DNA from 2 places in the Geobacillus sp. YHL genome. Region 2 is predicted to be linked to the other one. Evidence: riboswitches for the same ligand, from Rfam matches in the RefSeq annotation. Region 2 holds a riboswitch; the other holds the start of a gene.
The links. A riboswitch is a leader RNA that binds a small molecule or an ion and turns the genes downstream of it on or off. The one in region 2 is predicted to bind FMN.
Positions count from the first base shown of each region.

Region 1 (10,528 bases), on a different contig from region 2:
AGCGACGATGTCGGCTCATCCATCACAATGAGCTTAGAATCGAATGCAATAGCCCTTGCAATTTCAACAAGTTGTTGTTGAGCAACGCTTAAACGTTCAACTGGAATGTCTAAATCGAGATGAACATCAAGTTCTGTTAGCGCTTTCTCCGCTATCTCCCTTACTTTTCCCCAGTTTATTTTTTTCCACGACTTGCTGTTGCTATCTCTTCCTATATATATATTTTCCGCCACTGATAAGTTAGGGAATAAGCTTAGGTCTTGGTAAATAACCGATATCCCCTTCAAAGTTGCATCTAATGGCCTTTTTATATGCACCTTTTGCCCCTCAAAGTAAAATTCCGCACCAGGGTCCGGCTGATAAATTCCTGCCAATATTTTAATAAGTGTGGACTTTCCTGCACCATTTTCTCCGATTAAAGCATGAACTTCACCATGTTTTACTTCGAGACTGACCTCATCAAGCGCTTTAACCCCAGGGAACGTTTTGCTAATACGATTCATCCTCAATAAATATTCAGACATAGTCCATCCCCCTTTCCGTCTCACGTCAATAATTCGCCTTCTTCTTGATTATTCTCTTTCTTCAACTTATAGTACATAAGATTCCTCTCCTTACAGAACTCATCTACTTCCTCAATAGTCGGAATACCAACTTGTGCACCTAGCCTCATCACCTTCAACGCCCCGACGATGGTTGCAAATTGTGCAGCGCTTACAAGATCCTCCCCATCAACAATAGCACATGCAAGCGCACCCGCGTAGGAATCACCCGCCCCAACAGTATCTATAGGGGTTACTGGAACAGCCTGGATATACTCAAACTCTCCGTCATTGCAGATCAATGAACCTTTATCAGCCATTTTAATAATCGACTTTTTTACTCCCATTAACTCAAAACATTTGGCAGCTTCATATGCTGTGTCCACCGATACTACATCTATTCCAGTTAATTCCTTTGTCTCTTGACGGTTTGGAATAATTAAATCAGCGTATTCCAACGCACGCACCGTAATTCCATCAGCTGGCGCAGGATCAAGAATCACAAACATATCCTTCTTTTTGGCTTCAATCATAGATTGAATGACTACTTCTTCTGGAACTTCCATTTGAACTAACAGAACTTGGCTGTTCGAAATGCCAGAAAAAGCGTCGCATACATCTGCAACCTGTAGCTGGTCATTCGCTCCTTTTACCACAAGCATGGTGTTTTCGGCTGTACGATCAATCGCAATAATTGCACAGCCTGTTGGACTATCCTCTATACGTTTTACATAGGTCGTATCAACTTTGTTTTTTTGCAGCGAATTTAACACAATCTCCCCATATAGATCCTTTCCGATGGCACCAACCATATGGACAGTTTTCCCTAGACGAGCGCATGCCGTTGCCTGGTTTGCCCCTTTTCCTCCAGGCAGCAGCTCGATTTTTTTTCCGAAAACCGTATCGCCATGGCCAGGATATCGATCTGTAAGAGCTACTATATCTATGTTTATACTGCCAACAACGACAATATCCGCCATTCTTTTATTTCTCCTTTGATCTTAGACTTGATTGTATTTGAAAACTATCAATAAACTGTCTTAACCTAAGAACAGCATCTTCTAAAGCCAGTTCTTTCTTAAATAGGCATGACGTGCCCAAGACCAGCATATTTGCGCCATTTTCTAAAACTGCAGGCATTGTTTGATACCCTATGTTTCCATCTACTTGAATATTCACATCATAGTCTGCCTCTGTGATCAACTCTTTCAGTTTACTAATTTTTTTCTTCATTAAAGGTATAAATTTTTGTCCGGCAAACCCAGGATTGACCGTCATCACTGTAATATAGTCCACCGTATCCAAAACGTATTCAATGGTGGAAATAGGGGTCGATGGATTTAATGCTACCCCCGCCTTCAAGCCACTATCTCGAATCTTTTGTAATGTTCTTTGGAGATGAAGGGTAGCTTCGACATGCACTGAGATCATATCCGCTCCGGCATCAATAAATAATCCCAAGTGCTCTTCCGGTTTTTCAATCATCAGATGGACATCAAATGGTTTATTAGTAAAATTCCTTAGCGCTCGAATTATATCCGGCCCCATTGTAAAGTTCGGAACAAATTTTCCATCCATAATATCAAAATGAAAATAGTCAACTCCCGCTTTATCTAAACGAATGACATTATCTCGGAGATTTCCCATATCAGCGCACATAAGGGATGGGCCGATTAAAATCACGTACTATCTCCCCTCAGACAAATTCCTCATTTTTAATAGATAAAAGGTTTTTCATCAACTTCGCTCTTCCAAAATAATCATACAAAAACTCGTATTGTATAAATAATTGATCATAGATCTTTCTGTTTTCTTCATTTACTTCGTAAACGATAGGTTCATAGTGAATCATATGGCGCTGAGCCTCCTCGATCGTATCCCATCCTCCCCTTGTTTTCCCTGCTGCAACAGCAGCAAGCACAGCTGCTCCCATAGCACATGTATGTGGTAATGTCACAACGTGCACATTTTTACCTGTTATATCTGCAAGCAATTGCATCAATAGCCTGTTTTTTTCCGCCAAGCCTCCACATGCATATATTTCATCAATATTGATACCGTTTTCAACAAAAGCGTTTAAAATCTTCTTTGTGCCAAAACCGAGAGATTCCATCAGTGCTCTATATATATGCTCTGGTTTGGTTTGTAAAGTAAAACCAACAATAAGCCCTGTGAGATTTGGATCTTTCAAAACAGAACGATTGCCATTCCACCAATCGAGCGCGATTAACCCATTCTCTCCTGGCCGGAGTCGGGAAGCTTCTTCTTCCAAAACGCAGTATATCGATTTTTCCGATGTTGCTTCTCTCATCAAATGAGCAGGTGCCCCATTTTTAACAAACCATGATAATAAGTCTCCCCCGGCGCTCTGCCCAGCTTCGTATCCAAAATAACCAGGCAGAATACCATCTTCAACTACGCCGCTGATCCCGGGCACAAAAATTTCTCTTTTATCCACACACATATGGCATATCGATGTTCCCATCGCCATAACCATTGTTCTAGGTTTATTTATTCCAGCACCCAACAGAGAAGCATGGGCATCAATAATTGCAACAGATACAGCAACACTTTCAGTTAATCCTAATTCCAAAGCCATTTTTCGGGATAGAAAACCTGCTCTTGAACCAATTGGATAAATATTGTCCGATAATTTCTCACCAATTAAGTTTTCGAAGCGCGGATGAACAAATTTTAAATATTCCTTAGAGGGGAATCCTTCATGCTTACTCCATAACCCCTTATACCCCGCCATACATGAACTCCGTTTTTCTTCCCCAACCAACTGCATAACAATCCAATCACCGGCTTCGATAAATTTATCTGCAGCATCATAGATCTCCGGGGATTCATGCAATATTTGTAAAATCTTAGGCAACATCCACTCCTCAGAGATTTCCCCTCCATACCTACGCAAAAAGGGTTCGTTTCTCTCGAGTGCTACTTTATTGATAAGTTGGGCTTGTTTATGTGCTGCATGATGCTTCCATAACTTAACCCAGCTATGTGGGTTTTTTTTGTATTTCTGATCAAAACAAAGGGGAACACCACTTTTAAAAATAGGCAAAATCGTACTCGCAGTAAAATCGATCCCGATACCTATCACATCTTGGACGTTAACCTTAGAACCTTTTAAGCATTGTTTTGCTATATCTTTTAATACATATAAATAATCTCCCGGATGTTGAAGCACCCAATTGGGCTCAAGCAGTTCTCCAGACTCAGGTAGCCTCTCTGTGATTACCCCATGAGGATAATAGGAGACGGCTGAGGCGATGACTTCCCCTGATTTCGTACTTACTAGTACACCTCTAGCGGATTCAGTACCAAAATCTATTCCAAATACATATTTGTCTTTCAAAAGTTCTCACCTCTATATTGTTTGACTATTATTATAATTAATTCATTTTTGTTTTTCAACATCATTTTGTATATTTTTTTCTGAATTAGAGATTATAAAACAAAAAAATAAGTTGAAATATATTATATTTTTGTGGGGTTTCATCTTTGTTAAGCCAAAACAACATTGATTCCCAAACTTCTGATGCTTCTCATGTCATTCACAGACATTTTGTCATCCGTAATTAAATAATCCACATCCTCCAAATCAGCTACCCGAATCAATGATTTTGTTCCGTATTTGCTGTGATCAGCAAGCAAAAAAAGTTGATCCGATATAGAAATAAATTTTTTCTTTGTCTGGGCCTGCATTTCATGAGCTTCACTAACCCCTCTCTGCACATCAAATCCAGTGCATGAGAAAAAGAACTTATCTACATGGTAATCATCAATAACTTTTTGAGCAGATATCCCAACAAATGACATCGATTTATCTAAAAGATACCCACCAATAGTGATTAGTGTGACTTCTTCTCTCCCTGCTAACTCCAACGTTACAGCAATCGAATTTGTAATCACCGTAATCTCTTTATCTTGGATGTATTTCGCCATTTGCAATGAAGTAGTACTGGCATCCAAAGCAATAATATCCCCATTTTCAATAAAAGTTGCTGCTTTTTGTGCTATCACTTGTTTTTCTTTTATATTAATCGATTGACGCCTAAAAAACGGAATTTCTGTTTGATTTTTTTTTATGGATACCGCCCCTCCATGTACACGTTTCAGCAATCCCTCCCTTTCTAACCGTTCAAGATCCCTGCGAATCGTCTCTTCGGTGACGTTAAATTTTTTGCTCATATCCGCCACCCGAACTGACCCGAATTCCTCAACAAGTTTTAAAATATGTGCCTGCCTCTCATTTCCCACCCACGTCATATCCAACTGGCCATGTTTTATCATCATACTACTCCATCCTTTCTAAATAAATTGATGAATCCCACAAAAAACAACTATTATTTTTTTATTATTATCTATTTTCTAATATAACACACAAATCGTTTTTAAGGAATTTTACGTTTTTTAGGGCCTTTCCCCTATATTGAAACCTTATTGGTTCATCACCACACAACGTGTACTTGACAAGTGAGGATTTTTCTCGTTTTCCCCTGTATAAAATCGTTGTTTTACTGGTTTTTCATTGCAGAAGGAAGTATGGCGTGTTTTGAAACGGTCAAGTACAACTTTTGTTGAACATCCATCTATTGTTGTCATGTGAATGAATTTGTCTCTCGAAAAAACATGATTGACAAAATGACGGTTGATAGATGTCCGAATATAGAAATATCCTTGTAGGATATACAATTAAAAAACAGCGGCCCTCTCTTACAAAGCCGCTGTTGACGATCTTCTTTTCTTCTTCTACGCCCTTGATTTTTCCTTTAATCCAATCCTATGATGATCCTCCTCATTCATCCGGCTGAAAATCGCCGCGAGGATCGATCCAGATATGTTGTGCCACACGCTGAAAATGGCGCTTGGAACAGCCGCCAAGGGTGAGAAATTGGCTGTGGCGATCGCCACGCCCAATCCGGAGTTTTGCATTCCGACTTCCATTTTCCTGCAAAAGAACTAATTTTCTCTATGATCGTCATAAATGGAATCCTCCTCAACAAATGTGCCCGCCAACCGCTTGGATATCTTCTTCACGTTCGACCGCCACGTCAATGGCAAGACGCAGCCCTTCCACGATCGTTTCTAATGCCATGCTGGGCTGCCCGAGATGCCGGGCGGCTTGTTCCGGCAAATACGGAATATGGATAAATCCGCCGCGAATGGGCTTCTTCGATTGGGTGATGTAGTGCATCAACCCGTAAAACACATGATTGCAGACAAACGTCCCAGCTGTATAAGAGACAGAGGCCGGTATGCCATGACGTCTCAACTCATGGACAATCGCTTTGACGGGCAAAGTTGACCAATAGCCGACAGGGCCGCCGGGGACAACGGGCTCATCCGTCGGCTGATGGCCTTCGTTGTCGGGGATGCGGGCATCATTCACATTCACCGCCACTCTTTCAACAGAAATGCCAGGACGCCCGCCGGCTTGACCGACGCAAATGACAATGTCAGGGTCGATGTGTTCAATCGCGCTGTACAGCTGCTCAAGCGCCTTGCCAAACACCGTTGGAATCTCTCGAACTTCAACGATATGCATGTTCGTTTTCCATCCAGCTAATTGCTTGGCCGCCTCCAGCGATGGATTCACCGTTTCTCCTCCAAACGGATCAAATCCTGTCACAAGCACTTTTTTCATTGCCTCTTCATTCCTTTTCGATCATGAGATTATAAGTCGATGAGAGTGACCACATACATTGCAGCGATGTTGAACGCCAACAGAATCAATGCTGTCGGTACTTGCACGCGGATCACGTGGTTTTTATCTTTCAAGCCGAGCAAAGCGGCGGGCACAATGTTGAAATTCGCTGCCATCGGCGTCATCAAGGTGCCGCAGTAGCCGGAAAACATCCCGAGAGCGGCCACATGATTCGCATCCACACCAAATTGTTTAATGAGCAGTGGAACGGCGATCCCTGCTGTCATGACCGGGAACGCGGCAAAAGCATTGCCCATAATCATCGTAAACAAAGCCATCCCTATGCAATAGGCCACCACAATCCAAAACAACGAATGAGTCGGAATCATGCTTCCTGCCAAATTGGAAACAGCGGCGCCCACCCCAGCGGTCGTAAAGATCGTCCCCAATGTCGCCAGCATCTGCGGCAAGAGAGCAGCCCATCCAATTACTTCCAGAAGTCTGCGCGATTCTTTGACCGCCACAACCGGAGTCGATCGGGTCATCGCCATGCTGACGAGCAATGCAATGAACGTCGCCATCCCTAATGACACAAGGGTTACGTTTTTCGGATCGAAAAGGAAGGTGTTCCCGATTTTTACATTCTTCAGCCATGTCACGCCGATGACAGTCAAAATCGGAATCAACAGGGCAGGGATGAACAAACGATTTTTCAGCCGATCGCGATGTTTTCTTCTCTCTTCCGGCGTCGCCTCTTGGTAGCTCCCGAGATTCAATCCCCCTGTTCCAACAATTGCCACCATAATGAGCACAAGCACCCCGGTGTAAAACGGGGGAATGACGCTGCCGAACAGCAATGCCACCCCGTAAAGAAAATAAAACAACCCCGATGTGAAGCGCTTCGGGTTTTGACGATCGGCAAAGGTCCATAAGCTTCCCAACACAACGACAATGCCTAAAAATATGTACACCGTTTCAATGGACAGCCACATTCACTCTCTCCCCTTTCCATTCTCCCGATGAAGGAGCTTGTGAAGGGAGCGGTCCAGCCGATGGAGGCGGAAGCTGTGAACGATCAACGCGGCCACGGCGGTTGGGATTGCCCATAACGCCATATGCAGCGGATCAGACGGAATGCCGTTTTGATCAAAAAACCCTTTCATCAACAAAATCGCTCCGATGGCGATGAACACATCCTCGCCAAAAAACAGGCCGATGTTGTCCACCGCTGCGGAATGAGCGCGAATGTCGTCACGGACACGATCCGGAAGTTTTCCATATTTCGCTTCCGCCGCTCCTTCTGCCATCGGAGCGACCAGCGGGCGAACCATTTGGGCATGTCCGCCAATGGAAGTAAGCCCAGCCGCCGCAGCTGCTTCCCGTATAATCAAATAGGCGGTTAAAATTCGTCCTGTTGTCGCGGCCTTGATTTTTGCCACGACACTCTCTGCCTGCTCACGCAAACCAAAACGTTCTAAAAGGCCGATGACAGGCAATGTGGCGATGAACACCGCCATATACCGGTTGGTCGTAAACGCCGTCCCGAATTGCTCGATAATGTCACGTAGCGATTGATGGGCGAGAAGTCCTGTCACCAATCCAGCCGCTGTCACGACAAGAAGTGGATTAATGCGAACAATAAAGCCGATGATAACGATCAAAACTCCAATGAGCACCATGTTCTTCTTCCCCTCTCCAGCGCATTTTACGGAAAATGTTCATCCAAATCGTTGCATAGCAGCCCATCCTGTTTTCTTTCTCAGTCAACCCCTCTCTCCTTCATCTGTTGTTCCGTATTTCGGAACAATAGTTTCAAATTTGTTATTATCATTATATAATTAAGAAAAATGAAAAATCAATAAATACTTTCCGAAAATTTACTTTAACAAAATAAAACGGCAACCGGACCGAACCCGTCATGATACATTACACCTCCTCTTCATTGCAGCCCTTGCCCCTTATTTTGTATCATTTGTATCATAAGTAATTAAGAGAATTTTCGCTGAAAAAAGGAGTGCCGACCATGACAAAACAACTCCCTCCCGGCCAATTTGAAACTGAAAAATGGCCGATTTTGCATGAAGGAGACGTGTACCAATTCGATGAAGCGACGTGGAATTTTCGGCTGTTCGGGGAAGTGAAAGAAGAGGTGACGCTGTCGTATCAAGAGGTGATGCGGCTGCCGAAGACGATTTCGACCGTGGATATGCACTGCGTAACGACGTGGTCGAAATTCGACACGACGTTTGAAGGCATCGCCTTCCGCGAATTTTTGCGCTTTGTGGAGCTGCATCCCGATGTCAAATACGTGAAAATTTATGGATATTTAAACGGCGATCGGTTTGGTTATTCGGCGAACTTGCCGCTTGAGGCGTTGATGGGCGACGATGCGCTGTTTGTCTACCGGTGGAAAGACAAGCATCACGATTGGCAAGACATCTCGCCGAAGCACGGCTATCCGCTCCGCTTTATTCCGCCGGCGACGTTTTACTTATGGAAAGGGGCGAAATGGGCGTCCGGCATCCGCTTCATGAAAAAGGACGAGCCGGGCTACTGGGAAGAGCGAGGCTATTCGATGACCGCCAATCCGTTTAAAGAAGAGCGGTTCGCCGAAGCGGTGCCAAAGTTTCGGCTTTGGTGAGGGAATCGGATCAAACCGCGTATTGACAATAGAAATGAAAAACGAGGGTTTTACGCAGAAACCCTCGTTTTTTGGTTATGCCGCCCGGCGAGCGACAGCTTGTTTTTGCAGCCATGGACGAAGGCGCAAAAAGAGAAACATAAACACAACAGCCATGAGCACTCCTTTTGCCGCGTTAAACGGCAAAATGGCCGAAATGACCAATGCTTTTGTTTCTGGCGCACTCATGGCCGGAGCGCCAAGGAAGAGCGTGTACGCCGGCAAAAAGACATAGTAGTTGAGCACGCTCATAGTCAGAGCCATTGTCGCTGTTCCTGCCGCCAGTCCAAGGAACATGCCTTTTTTTGACGCAGCTTTTCGATAAATATAGGAAACAGGCAACATGAATGCCACCCCGGCAGTGAAGTTAGCGATCTGTCCAATTGGAACGCCAGTGGCGCTGCCGACAAGAAAATAGTTCAGCACGTTTTTCAACAGTTCCACAGACACGCCGGCAAGCGGGCCATACAAAAGCGCGGCGACAAGCGCCGGGATGTCGCTGAAATCCATCAGCAAAAAGTTCGGAAATGGCGGAAGCGGAAAATTGAGCATCATGAGCAAGTACGCACCAGCACTCAAGACACTGACAGCCACAAAGGTGCGGATGTTGAGTGATTTCATGCTTGTTCTTCTCTCCTTCTCGTGATCCATCCTCACAAGAAGAAGGCTGCCGAGCGGACGCCAATAAAAAACCCTTAAACCCCAGGAGGCTTAAGGGAGAAAAAAGGGCGAACTCAACTAAACGTCAGGCGCATGAGGCCAAACGCCGGCAAACCTTCATCTTCTCCCATCCAGACTATACTGTCGGCTCCGGACTCGCACCGGATCCTGCCTTGCGGCTCGCGGGCTGAGGGGCGTACGCCCCATCACCGCCGGTCGGGAATTTCACCCTGCCCCGAAGACGAATCGCTTCTCATTTTTAAAATTATTCCGATGATTTTAGTATACAATTCCGTTTTTGATTTGTCTATGATTTTTGCTCTCTCCTTGATGATCACCGGTTCGGAAGCAGATCCCCCGGCTCGAGCACCGACAGGGCGACTTGAACCAAATCGGCGTATTTCAATCCCGTCCCCGTGTTGAGTACGACGACCGTCTCCCCATCGCGAATCCAGCCGCTCTCGCGCAGTTGGCGGGCCGCCGCAAACGCCGCCGCTCCTTCCGGGCAAATGAACGCCCCTTCCAATTTCGCCACCGCCCGCTGTTCCGCCAAAATGTCCTCATCGCTGATCGCAATGGCGCATCCATCCGTTTTATACACTGCCTCAAGCACAAGGAAATCACCGAGCGCTTTCGGCACATTGATGCCAAACGCCACCGTATGGGAATTCGGCCAAAACTCCGATTCGTGTTTTTTCTCCTGCCACGCTTTGACGATCGGCGCACAATGCTCGGCCTGCACAGCGACAAGCCGCGGCATGTGGCCGTTCACCCAGCCGAGCGCCTGCAGTTCTTTGATCGCCTTCCAAATGCCGATGAGTCCGACGCCGCCGCCAGTTGGATACAAAATGACATCCGGAAGCTGCCACGAAAATTGTTCAGCGATCTCGAGCCCCATCGTTTTCTTTCCTTCAATCCGGTACGGTTCTTTCAACGTCGACGCATCGTACCAGCCATATTCGCGGATCGCTTTCGCCACGATTTGCCCAGCAT
Region 1 covers NZ_JAEIGB010000002.1:189,168-199,695, forward strand. The annotation lists gene JCR24_RS03430 (sugar ABC transporter ATP-binding protein) at 1-524, opposite strand, end outside; gene rbsK (ribokinase) at 545-1,522, opposite strand; gene rpe (ribulose-phosphate 3-epimerase) at 1,527-2,225, opposite strand; gene JCR24_RS03445 (ribulokinase) at 2,239-3,903, opposite strand; gene JCR24_RS03450 (DeoR/GlpR family DNA-binding transcription regulator) at 4,053-4,844, opposite strand; partial or broken gene JCR24_RS03455 (transporter, sodium/bile acid symporter family protein) at 5,301-5,495, opposite strand; gene pcp (pyroglutamyl-peptidase I) at 5,548-6,195, opposite strand; gene JCR24_RS03465 (DUF979 domain-containing protein) at 6,225-7,187, opposite strand; gene JCR24_RS03470 (DUF969 domain-containing protein) at 7,188-7,874, opposite strand; gene JCR24_RS03475 (sulfite oxidase-like oxidoreductase) at 8,219-8,836, shown strand; gene JCR24_RS03480 (ECF transporter S component) at 8,912-9,496, opposite strand; FMN riboswitch at 9,651-9,782, opposite strand; gene JCR24_RS03485 (threonine synthase) at 9,870-10,528, opposite strand, start outside.
Region 1: linked by a shared signal. The riboswitch ahead of JCR24_RS03480 (ECF transporter S component) and the one ahead of ribD (bifunctional diaminohydroxyphosphoribosylaminopyrimidine deaminase/5-amino-6-(5-phosphoribosylamino)uracil reductase RibD) in region 2 are both predicted to bind FMN.

Region 2 (10,528 bases):
CGATAATGCCGACGATGTCATCCCCTTCTTTCCATAAAAACAGCTGCCAATCGTTGTTTGTTTCATACTGTTTCATCGTCTGCTGCAGCCGTTTCAGGTCTTTTTCCGTCGGCATAAACGACAACAGTCCCATGGCGATTTTCTCATAGTTTTTTCGGTAACGGATTAACATAAAAATCCCTCATTATCGACAAACGCTTTTCCGAAATGGAAAAGTTTTTGTCATTTTCTCTATACGTATTATAAACATTCTCACCGATATTGTGAACCATTTCATGCCTTTTTACGCAAATGTCCGCAAGACGTTCGCCATTTCGATCGCCGACACCGCCGCTTCCCATCCTTTATTGCCCGCTTTCGTGCCGGCCCGCTCGATCGCCTGTTCAATGGTGTCCGTCGTCAACACGCCGAAAATGACCGGAACACCGCTTGCAAGCGCCGCGTGGGAGACGCCTTTGGCCGCCTCGCTGCAGACGTAGTCAAAATGGCTCGTTGCCCCACGGATGACGGCGCCAAGCGTAATGACAGCGTCAAACTGCTTCGATTCCGCCATTTTTTTCGCCACAAGCGGGATTTCAAACGCACCCGGCACCCAGGCGACAGTGATGTCGCTGTCGCTCACGCCATGGCGCGTCAAGCCGTCGATCGCCCCAGATAAAAGCTTGCCCGTGATGAATTCGTTAAAACGAGAGACGACGATGCCGATTTTCAATCCGGTGCCGACTAAGTTTCCTTCAATGATGCGCATGTTCGTTGCTCCTCCCATCATTAAAAATGAAGCATATGTCCTAATTTTTCATGTTTCGTGCGCAAATATTTTTCATTTTCCTTTTTCGCTGGCATCTGAATGGGCACCCGTTCAACGACTTCGAGTCCATGCCCTTTTAAGCCGGCGATTTTGCGCGGGTTGTTCGTGAGCAGGCGCATTTTCGTCACGCCAAGATCTTTCAAAATTTGCGCCCCGATGCCATAATCGCGCAAATCGGCGGGGAAGCCCAGTTTTTCGTTCGCTTCGACCGTATCATAACCTTGCTCCTGCAACTTGTAAGCGCGCAACTTGTTCATAAGGCCGATGCCGCGCCCTTCTTGGCGCATGTAAAGCAACACCCCGCGCCCTTCCGCCTCGATTTGCCTGAGCGCCGCATGCAGCTGCGGACCGCAGTCGCACCGGTACGAGCCAAACACATCGCCAGTTAAGCATTCGGAATGGACGCGCACCAAGATCGGCTCATCCGGGATGATCTCTCCTTTGACAAGCGCCACATGCTCTTTTCCGTCGAGCACGTTTGTGTAGCCGATGGCGCGAAATTCGCCGAATTCGGTCGGCAGCCAAACGTCCACCTCCCGTTTCACGAGCTTTTCCCGCTGACTCCGATAGGCGATCAAATCTTTGATCGTGATCATTTTCAATCCGAACTGATCGGCGATTTGCCGCAAATCAGGAACGCGAGCCATCGTCCCGTCCTCTTTAATGATTTCGCAAATGACGCCGGCCGGCTTCGCGCCGCACAAACGGGCCAAATCAACCGCCGCTTCTGTATGGCCGGCGCGCCGCAAGACGCCCCCCTTTTTCGCAATCAACGGAAAAACGTGGCCAGGACGTTTAAAATCGCTCGCTTTCACATTCGGATCAAGCAGCGCCTGAATCGTCGCCGCCCGCTCGTAGGCGCTGATTCCCGTCGTTGTCGTTTTGTAGTCGACACTCACCGTAAACGCTGTGCCATGCGCGTCCGTGTTATGAGTGACCATCGGCTCAAGCTCGAGCCGCTCCGCCAATTCCTCCGTAATCGGCACGCAGACGAGCCCGCGGCCATGAGTGATCATAAAGTTAATGACATCCGGAGTAGCTTTTTCGGCCAGCACGACAAAATCGCCTTCATTTTCGCGGTCTTCGTCATCGCAAACGATGATCACTTCTCCGTTTTTCAGCGCCGAAAGCGCTGCTTCAATCGTGTCAAACATCAAGCTTGCCCCCTTTTCCACTATTTATAGCCGTGCTGCTCCAAAAATTCGACCGTCAATTTGGAGGTCGGCGTCGCTTTCGCGGTGAGGAAAGCGGCGACGTACTTGCCGATCATGTCGCACTCGATATTGACGAGATCGCCCGGCCGCTTTTCGCCTAAAATCGTCGCCTCACGCGTATGCGGAATGAGTGAAACGATGAACGTGCGCTCGCTCAGACCGAAAATCGTCAAGCTCGTCCCATCGACTGCGACCGATCCTTTCTCAATCATATAGGCGCGCAGCGAGGCCGGCACTTCGATTTCATAGTAGACGGCGTTCGCTTTCGGCCACTGCCGGATGATGCGCCCGACGCCGTCCACATGCCCGGTGACGAAATGGCCGCCAAACCGTCCTCCAGCCGCCATTGCCCGCTCCAAATTCACCTTCGATCCCGGCTTTAATGTCTTTAGCGCCGTCGCTTTCACCGTCTCCGGCATGACATCGACCGTAAACTGCCGTTCGGTGAACGATGTGACGGTCAAGCAGACGCCGTTGACGGCGATGCTGTCGCCAAGCCGCACATCTTCGAGCACCCGCTTGGCGCCAATCGTCATCACGATGGCATCGCCGGTTTGCTTCATTTGTTCGATCGTGCCGATCTCTTCAATAATGCCAGTGAACACAACGATTCCTCCTTCCGTTTCGGCGCGGCGACGATTTTGATGTCCGGGCCGATCGTCTCGATGCGGCGGATGTCAAGCTCCACCGCTTCAGCAAGCCGGGCGAAGCCAAGGCCGCCGACCGGCGTCGGCGCCCCGCGGCCGCCGATCAGCTTCGGAGCGATATAGGCGATGACCTCATTGACTGCTCCCGCGCGGAGGAAGCTGTCATGAACGCGCGAGCCGCCTTCGACAAACAGCGACATGACTCCCTGCTCCCCAAGCAGACGGAGCACATCGCGGACATCGATCTGGGCCGTCGGCATTGAAAATACGCGCACCCCAAGGCGCTCATACGCCGCCGCTTGTTCCCGACTGACGCCGCCGGTGATGATCCACGTTTCTGCTTCCTTGTCAGCGACGACATGGGCGTCAAGCGGTGTACGCAATTTTGTATCCAAAATGATGCGGAGCGGATTTTTCCGCTTTTCCCCAAAGCGGACGGTAAGCTTCGGGTTGTCGGTCAAAACGGTGTTGACGCCGACCAAAATGGCGTCATGCTGCGCACGAAGGCGATGGACATCCTCACGCGCCGCGCTTGATGTAATCCATTTGCTTTCCCCCGTCGCCGTCGCGATTTTGCCATCGAGGCTGCATGCGAACTTCAACGTGACAAACGGCGTTTTTGCGGCGATATAGTGGAAAAACATCCGATTCAATTCGTCCGCTTCGTCTTTTAATACGCCAACATCAACGTCAATGCCCGCTTGGCGCAGCTTGGCAATCCCTTTTCCCGCGACAAGCGGATTCGGGTCGGTCGTGGCAACGACGACGCGACGGACGCCCGCCTGGATGAGCAAATCGGCACATGGCGGCGTTTTTCCATAATGGCTGCACGGCTCAAGCGTCACGTACACCGTCGCACCGCGCGCCTTCTCGCCAGCCATGCGGATCGCATAGACTTCCGCGTGCGGCTCACCCGCTTTCAAATGGGCGCCAAGCCCAACAACCGTCCCACCGTTGACAACGACCGCGCCAACGGCAGGATTGGGAGACGTTTGCCCGACTCCAGCTTTGGCCACATCGAGAGCGAGCCGCATATAATGTTCATCGTTATGCACCGCACTCCCTCCTTCAATAAAAATGAAACCCCCGGGATGTCCCCGGGGGCTCATCGATGAGAGAATGACCAATGATGCGCAAACAAACACATGTTCGCCAAGCAGGCTATACCGGCCGGTCGGAAACAAAAGATACTACCATGCCTAGTCGGCCGACAGACGCTGCCCACGCGGTCTGAACCGGCCGAAAACAGCCGTGCGCATATTGGCATCCTTCTCCCATCCAGACTATACTGTCGGCTCCGGAATCGCACCGGATCCTGCCTTTCGGCTCGCGGGCTGAGGGGCGGAAAGCCCCATCACCGCCGGTCGGGAATTTCACCCTGCCCCGAAGGATGCATCACGATATCGTTATGTTCATTATACCACACGAAACGCCCTGCATCATCATTCCGCAACCCAAATCCAATACGCCGCTCCCCACAACAGGCTGGCCGCAAGCAAAAAGAAAAACAAGCGCCAGTTGTTTCGAACAGTCCGATCATCCTCGCTCATGCGCTGTTTACGGTTCGTCAAATACTTTCACTTCCTTCATCACGTCGCCGTTTTTCATCGTCTTCACGACGTCCATGCCCGATGTCACTTGGCCAAAGACGGTGTGCACCCCATCCAAGTGCGGCTGCGGCTCGTGGACGATAAAGAACTGGCAGCTGCCGGTGTCGCGGCCGCGGTGCGCCATTGACATCGCGCCGGTGACATGTCGGTGTGGATTGTTGTCCGTCTCGCACGGGATCGTATAGCCGGCATCGCCCGTTCCATTGCCGCGTGGACATCCTCCTTGGCTGACAAATCCAGGGATGACGCGGTGGAACGTCAACCCGTTATAAAAGCCTTCGTTTGCGAGCTTCTCAAAATTGGCCACCGTCGCCGGCGCCTCGTTTGGGAACAGTTCAAACTCGATTTTCCCGCCGTTTTCCATGAGAATATATCCTTTTTTCGCCACAAGCATCCAGCTCCTTTTCGACATCGAAACTGCTTTTATCATACCATGATGGCCAAGTGAAACAAAAGAAAAAATGTCTTTTCAAATTCGCACGCCGCCTGACCGCGTCGCGTTTTTCCGATAGCCAAGCAGGCGAGCGTACGGTATAATGATAATGCATTTTCGTAAACAGGAGGCGAGCTATGTGAAACGAACGATCGCTTCATCGCTGCTTTGGGCGGTGCTGCTGGCATCTCCGGGCATCGCAGCGGCCGATGCCGCGCCGGGCGATGTCATTGTGACGCTCGGGGAAAACTTAACGAATGAACAAAAGCAAAAAGTGCTCGACGAAATGAAGGCGCCGGACGGGGCGCAAACGATCACCGTCTCAAACGTTGAGGAGCATAAATATTTGGACGGACTCATTCCGAAAGCGCAAATCGGCACGCGCGCCATCTCGTCGTCGATGATCACGATAAAAGAGCCCGGCTCGGGGCTTCATGTCGAAACGCACAACATCACATGGGTGACGAAAGAGATGTATACAAACGCCTTGATCACCGCAGGGGTGAAAGATGCCGATATTTACATCACTGCTCCGTTCCCGGTTTCCGGCACCGCAGCGCTGACGGGGCTGATGAAGGCGTATGAAATTTCCTCGGACCAAGCCATCCCTGATGATGTCAAAAAAGTGGCGAACGAGGAAATGGTGCAGACGGCGAAGCTCGCCGATTCGATCGGCGCGGACAAAGCGGTCGCCCTGCTGGCGAAAATCAAACAAGAAATCGCCAACAACCCACCGCAGACGGACGCTGATTTGCGCGCCCTTATTGAAAAAATCGCCAACGACCTTGGCATTACGCTGAGCGAGAATGAAATCAACAACCTGATTTCCCTTTTCCATAAAATGCAAAATGCCCATATTAATTGGGATCAAGTGAATGATCAGCTGAGCAAGGCGAAAGAACAGCTATCGGCGTTTTTGCAGTCAGAAGAAGGGAAAACGTTCATTCAAAATCTGATCGACATCTTGAAAGAAATTTGGAACGCGATCAAATCAGCATTTTCCTCAAATCAACAATGAAAGAAGGCGCCCCAAAAAAAGCAGCGGGCGCCTTTTCTTTGTGGAGGCCGTTCTCTTTCCAACCGGCGGCCTTCACTTTTTCACTTTCGTTTTCAAAGGCAAATCATATTGGATCAAATCTTCATATGTCTCCCGTTTCACAACGAGCTGGGCGTCGCCGTTTTCAACGAACACAACGGCTGGGCGCGGCAGACGGTTGTAATTGTTCGCCATGGAATAGCCGTAAGCGCCGGTGCAAAAAACGGCCAAATAATCGCCCGGCTTCGCTTCCGGCAGGGCGATGTCCCAAATGAGCATGTCGCCTGACTCGCAACACTTCCCGGCGATCGATACGACTTCCGTCGGCTCGCCGAACACCCGGTTGGCGAGCGCGGCTTCGTATTTCGCTCCGTAAAGCGCCGGACGGATGTTGTCGCTCATGCCGCCGTCAACGGCAATATAGGTGCGGACGTTGGGCACCTCTTTGCGCGAACCGATCGTATAAATCGTCGTTCCGGCATCACCCACGAGCGACCGGCCCGGCTCGATCCAAATTTCCGGCAACGGCAAGCGGCAAGCTTCGGCCTGCCTTTTCACCTCTTCCACAATGCAGTCGACGTACGCTGTCACCGGAATCGGGTCGTCTTCCTCCGTATAGCGGATGCCAAAGCCGCCGCCAAGATTGACAACCGCTGGGACAAATCCGTGCGCCTTGTTCCACTCCGCCAGCTTGGCAAACACTTTTTGCGCCGCGAGCACAAACCCAGCTGTTTCAAAAATTTGCGAGCCGATATGGCAATGAACGCCGAGCAGCTGAAACGCGGCCGATGCCATGACACGGCGAAACGCCTCGTCCGCCTGACCGTTGTTTAAGTCAAAGCCGAACTTTGAATCTTCTTGCCCGGTTAAAATGTAATCGTGCGTATGCGCCTCGACCCCCGGCGTCACGCGGAGCAAAACCGGCACCGTCCGACCGGATGACTCCGCCAGCTCTTCGATCAGCTCGAGTTCGTAAAAGTTGTCGGCAACGATGCAGCCGATGCCGTGTTCAAGCGCCATCGCCAATTCGTCCCGGCTTTTGTTGTTGCCATGAAAATGGATGCGCTCAGGCGGAAAACCGGCCGCAAGCGCCGTATACAGCTCACCGCCTGAGACGACGTCAAGCGACAATCCCTCCTCAGCGGCCAGCTGCACGATGGCGACGGCGGAAAACGCCTTGCTCGCATACGCGACTTGCGCCCGCACGCCGTGGCGCTGGAACGCTTCTTTAAACGCGCGCGCCCGAGCGCGGATCAACGCAACGTCATAAATATAAAGCGGCGTGCCATACGTTTTGGCCAACTCGACCACATCGACGCCGCCGATTTCCAAATGCCCTTGTTCATTCACGCGGCTTGTCCCGTGAAGAAACATCGCAAACCCCTCATTCCTCTATCGAAATCGCATGGCAAAAGCAAAAAAGACAGTTTGCAAAATCGGCAACTGCCTTTACAAAATGGAAAACCGCAAAGCGCCATCGGCTCTGCCTTGAAACGGAAGGCCGCACACCCCGCGCTGGGCCATGCCCATTCCGCCCGTGCAAACGTGCGAAGCACTGAGGCAAGCACCATCAGTGCAAGCAATTAAATATAACTTATCATAATTATAAAAAAGTTGCAATAGCGCTAAAACGAAAAAAGCGGCCGCCAATAGGTGGAAACGGCCGCTTCCAAATGGATCGTTCGCGTCATGACGGCTGTTTTTGCCGGTCTTGCGGGTGAACGATGCTCGGGCGCACTCTCGCTCCGGCAACCGAACGGCGGACGACAATTTGCATAAATGCCGCTGGATCGAACGGGATGAACGGCCATAAGTACGGCGTATTAAGCGAGCGGATGCTGGCGAGCCAAAGCAAATAAACGGTCGTGCCAATGACGAGCCCGGGCACTTTAAACAAGGCGACAAGAATGACCAATGCCAATCGAGAAATCTTATTCGCCACGCTCAACTCATAGCTTGGCGTCGCAAAGGAACCGATCGCCGCCACCGAAATGTACAAGATCACTTCCGGCACAAACAGCCCGACATCGATGGCGATTTGTCCGATCAAGACGGCGGCAATCAAACCCATCGCGGTTGATAGCGGCGTCGGGGTATGAATGGCTGCCATCCGCAAAAACTCAATCCCAAAATCAGCGAGCAAAATTTGCACAATGATCGGGATGTTCGTTTGTTTGTTCGGCCCAATAAACGCCCATGATTCGGGCAGCAACGACGGTTCAAGGACGAACAGCACCCACAGCGGCAGCAAAAACAACGACGTCAAAATGCCTAAAAACCGCACCCAGCGCACAAACGTCCCGACCCCTGGCGACTGCCGGTATTCCTCGGCATGCTGGACGTGGTGAAAAAATGTTGTCGGCGTGATGATGACGCTTGGCGATGTATCAACCATAATGAGCACGTGCCCTTCAAGCAGGTGCGTCGCTGCTACATCTGGCCTCTCGGTGTAACGGACGAGCGGGTACGGGTTGTATCCTTGCTTGACTAAAAACTCTTCGACTGTTTTGTCGCCCATCGTCAGTCCATCGACGTTGATTTGCTGCAACTCTTTCTTGACGAGTTCAACAAGCCCCGGGTCAGCGACGTCTTTAATATAGGCGATGCATACGTCCGTTTTTGACCGCTCGCCGACTTGCAAAATTTCAAAGCGCAGCCGCTCGTCGCGGATGCGGCGGCGGGTGAGCGCCGTGTTGACAATGATGTTCTCGACATAGCCGTCGCGGGCGCCGCGCACAACTTTTTCCGTATCCGGCTCTTGCGGCTGCCGACCCGGATAGCTGCGGACGTCGACAGCAAATCCGGTCGATTCGCCTTCAATCAAGACGATGATCAAGCCCGACAGCAGCTTGTCAACCGCTTCGTCGAGGCTCGTCACCGGACTGACTTGCTGATGAACGAGTCGATTTTCGATGATCTGCCACGCTTGGGACGCCTGGCGTTCATCATCGTTGACGCGCACAATTTGTTTTAACAATTCGATAATGTATTGCGTGTCGCATAAACCGTTGCAGTAGTAAATATGTACTTCCCGGTTTAGGACATAGATTTTCCGCACGCCTAAATCAAAGCTTGTCCCGACGCCGATCCGCTGTTGCAAAAACTTCGCGTTGTCAACGAGCCGCTTCGCGATCGGCGCTTTCGGTTTCTTTTCTTTTTCCGGCATGGCCACCACTCCTTTCGAGAATCAACTCGACCGCCTTGCGCGTAATCGGCGCTCCGTATTTCGCATGGTCTCGGTATCCCATTTTGCCGATGTCGCCGATGCCGACGATGAGCGGAATGTTCAGCCGGTCAAGGCAGTAGACGGTATCGCCATTGATCCGCCCGATCTCGAGGTCCCGGAAGCCTTCTTTATCGACCCCATATTCGGTCATCACGCCGTCACGGTCGATGCTCACATGCACTTTTGTCCATTCATGCTGGTGCGTATTGGAGGCAACCGCCAGCGCCCCAAGCACCTCAATTTGCTCATGCGTCGCCACATAGCGAAGCGCCTGCTCTCCGGCCCCCTCCCCGAGGGCGCCGCAATCGTCAAACATGACAAACACTGGATCGTGCGGCGTTTGCAAAATGAGTTCGACCAACTGTTCACCGCTCAGTTTCGTCGGATTGCCTTGCGAGCGGGAAATGCAACGGCCGCCGATCTCGGCGGCAACCCGCTCAATCGCCCGGCAGGCGAACTCGTCCCCATCCGTTACTAAAATGACTCGTCGTTTTTCCATCATCTCTACCCTTTCGGTTTGCAAGTGAGCGCCGCGGCAAAAGAGCCAGCCACGATAAAAGCGAACAAGGCGCCGGCAAATCGGAACACCGCTGCTCCGGTTTCGACAAATCCCTCCGGCCGCGGTTCTGCCATGGCTCCTTTCGCCAACCAATACCCAAATCCGCATAGCGGCATCGTCGCCCCGGCGCCAGCCCAAGCGACGAATGGATCATAGACGCCGCCAAAGCCAAGGAGTACGCCAAAGACGACAAGCGAACCGGCGACGCCAGCCGGCGTCCATTTGCCGCGGTCGATGATGAGCTGAACGATGGCGCACAGCAGCCCGCCGGCGAGAAAGGCACGGACGTATTCCATATCACATTCCCTCCTGATCGTTCCCAAATAAAAGACGTCCTACGGCGGCAAATCCGGCTCCTGTCCAGCCGCTTCGATGACGACGCCGTGAGCGATCGCTGGGATCGACTGTTTTTGCTGCACCATCGTTTGACTCAAGAGCGCCCCGGTAGCGACGACAAACAGGCGTCGAAACGTTCCGCGGGCGAGCTCTTGAAGCAAATACCCGTACGTGACGACCGCCGAGCAGGCGCAGCCGCTGCCGCCGGCGAACACCTTTTGATCTGGCCGGTAAATCATCAGCCCGCAATCGTTGTAAACGTCGGTCACATCGTAGCCTGATTCAGCAAGCAACTCGCGGACGATGACGCTGCCGACGCGCGACAAGTCGCCGGTGACGATCAAATCGTAATCGCCCGGCGAGACGCCTAAGTCACGGAAATGCTGCTCGATCGTATCGGCCGCCGCCGGAGCCATCGCCGCCCCCATGTCGAGTGGGTTTTTCAGCCCGGCGTCAACGACTTTGCCGATCGTCGCCGCCCGGACGCGCCAACGTCCCGGCGCGCGGCCAACAAGCGCGGCGCCGGCGCCCGTGACGGTGAACGTCGCCGTTTTCGGCTTTTGCACCCCCAGTTCAGTCGGGTAGCGAAACTGCCGTTCGGCCGTCGCGTTATGACTGCTTGTCGCCGCAAGCGCCCGATCAGCCAATCCACCAGCGAC
Region 2 covers NZ_JAEIGB010000007.1:133,058-143,585, forward strand. The annotation lists gene JCR24_RS08980 (GNAT family N-acetyltransferase) at 1-172, opposite strand, end outside; gene ribH (6,7-dimethyl-8-ribityllumazine synthase) at 284-748, opposite strand; gene JCR24_RS08990 (bifunctional 3,4-dihydroxy-2-butanone-4-phosphate synthase/GTP cyclohydrolase II) at 769-1,962, opposite strand; gene ribE (riboflavin synthase) at 1,983-2,627, opposite strand; gene ribD (bifunctional diaminohydroxyphosphoribosylaminopyrimidine deaminase/5-amino-6-(5-phosphoribosylamino)uracil reductase RibD) at 2,582-3,724, opposite strand; FMN riboswitch at 3,932-4,064, opposite strand; gene JCR24_RS17475 (hypothetical protein) at 4,112-4,240, opposite strand; gene JCR24_RS09005 (peptidylprolyl isomerase) at 4,227-4,667, opposite strand; gene JCR24_RS09010 (DUF1002 domain-containing protein) at 4,852-5,730, shown strand; gene lysA (diaminopimelate decarboxylase) at 5,803-7,122, opposite strand; gene JCR24_RS09020 (spore germination protein) at 7,436-8,914, opposite strand; gene spoVAEA (stage V sporulation protein SpoVABEA) at 8,862-9,473, opposite strand; gene JCR24_RS09030 (SpoVA/SpoVAEb family sporulation membrane protein) at 9,479-9,829, opposite strand; gene spoVAD (stage V sporulation protein AD) at 9,869-10,528, opposite strand, start outside.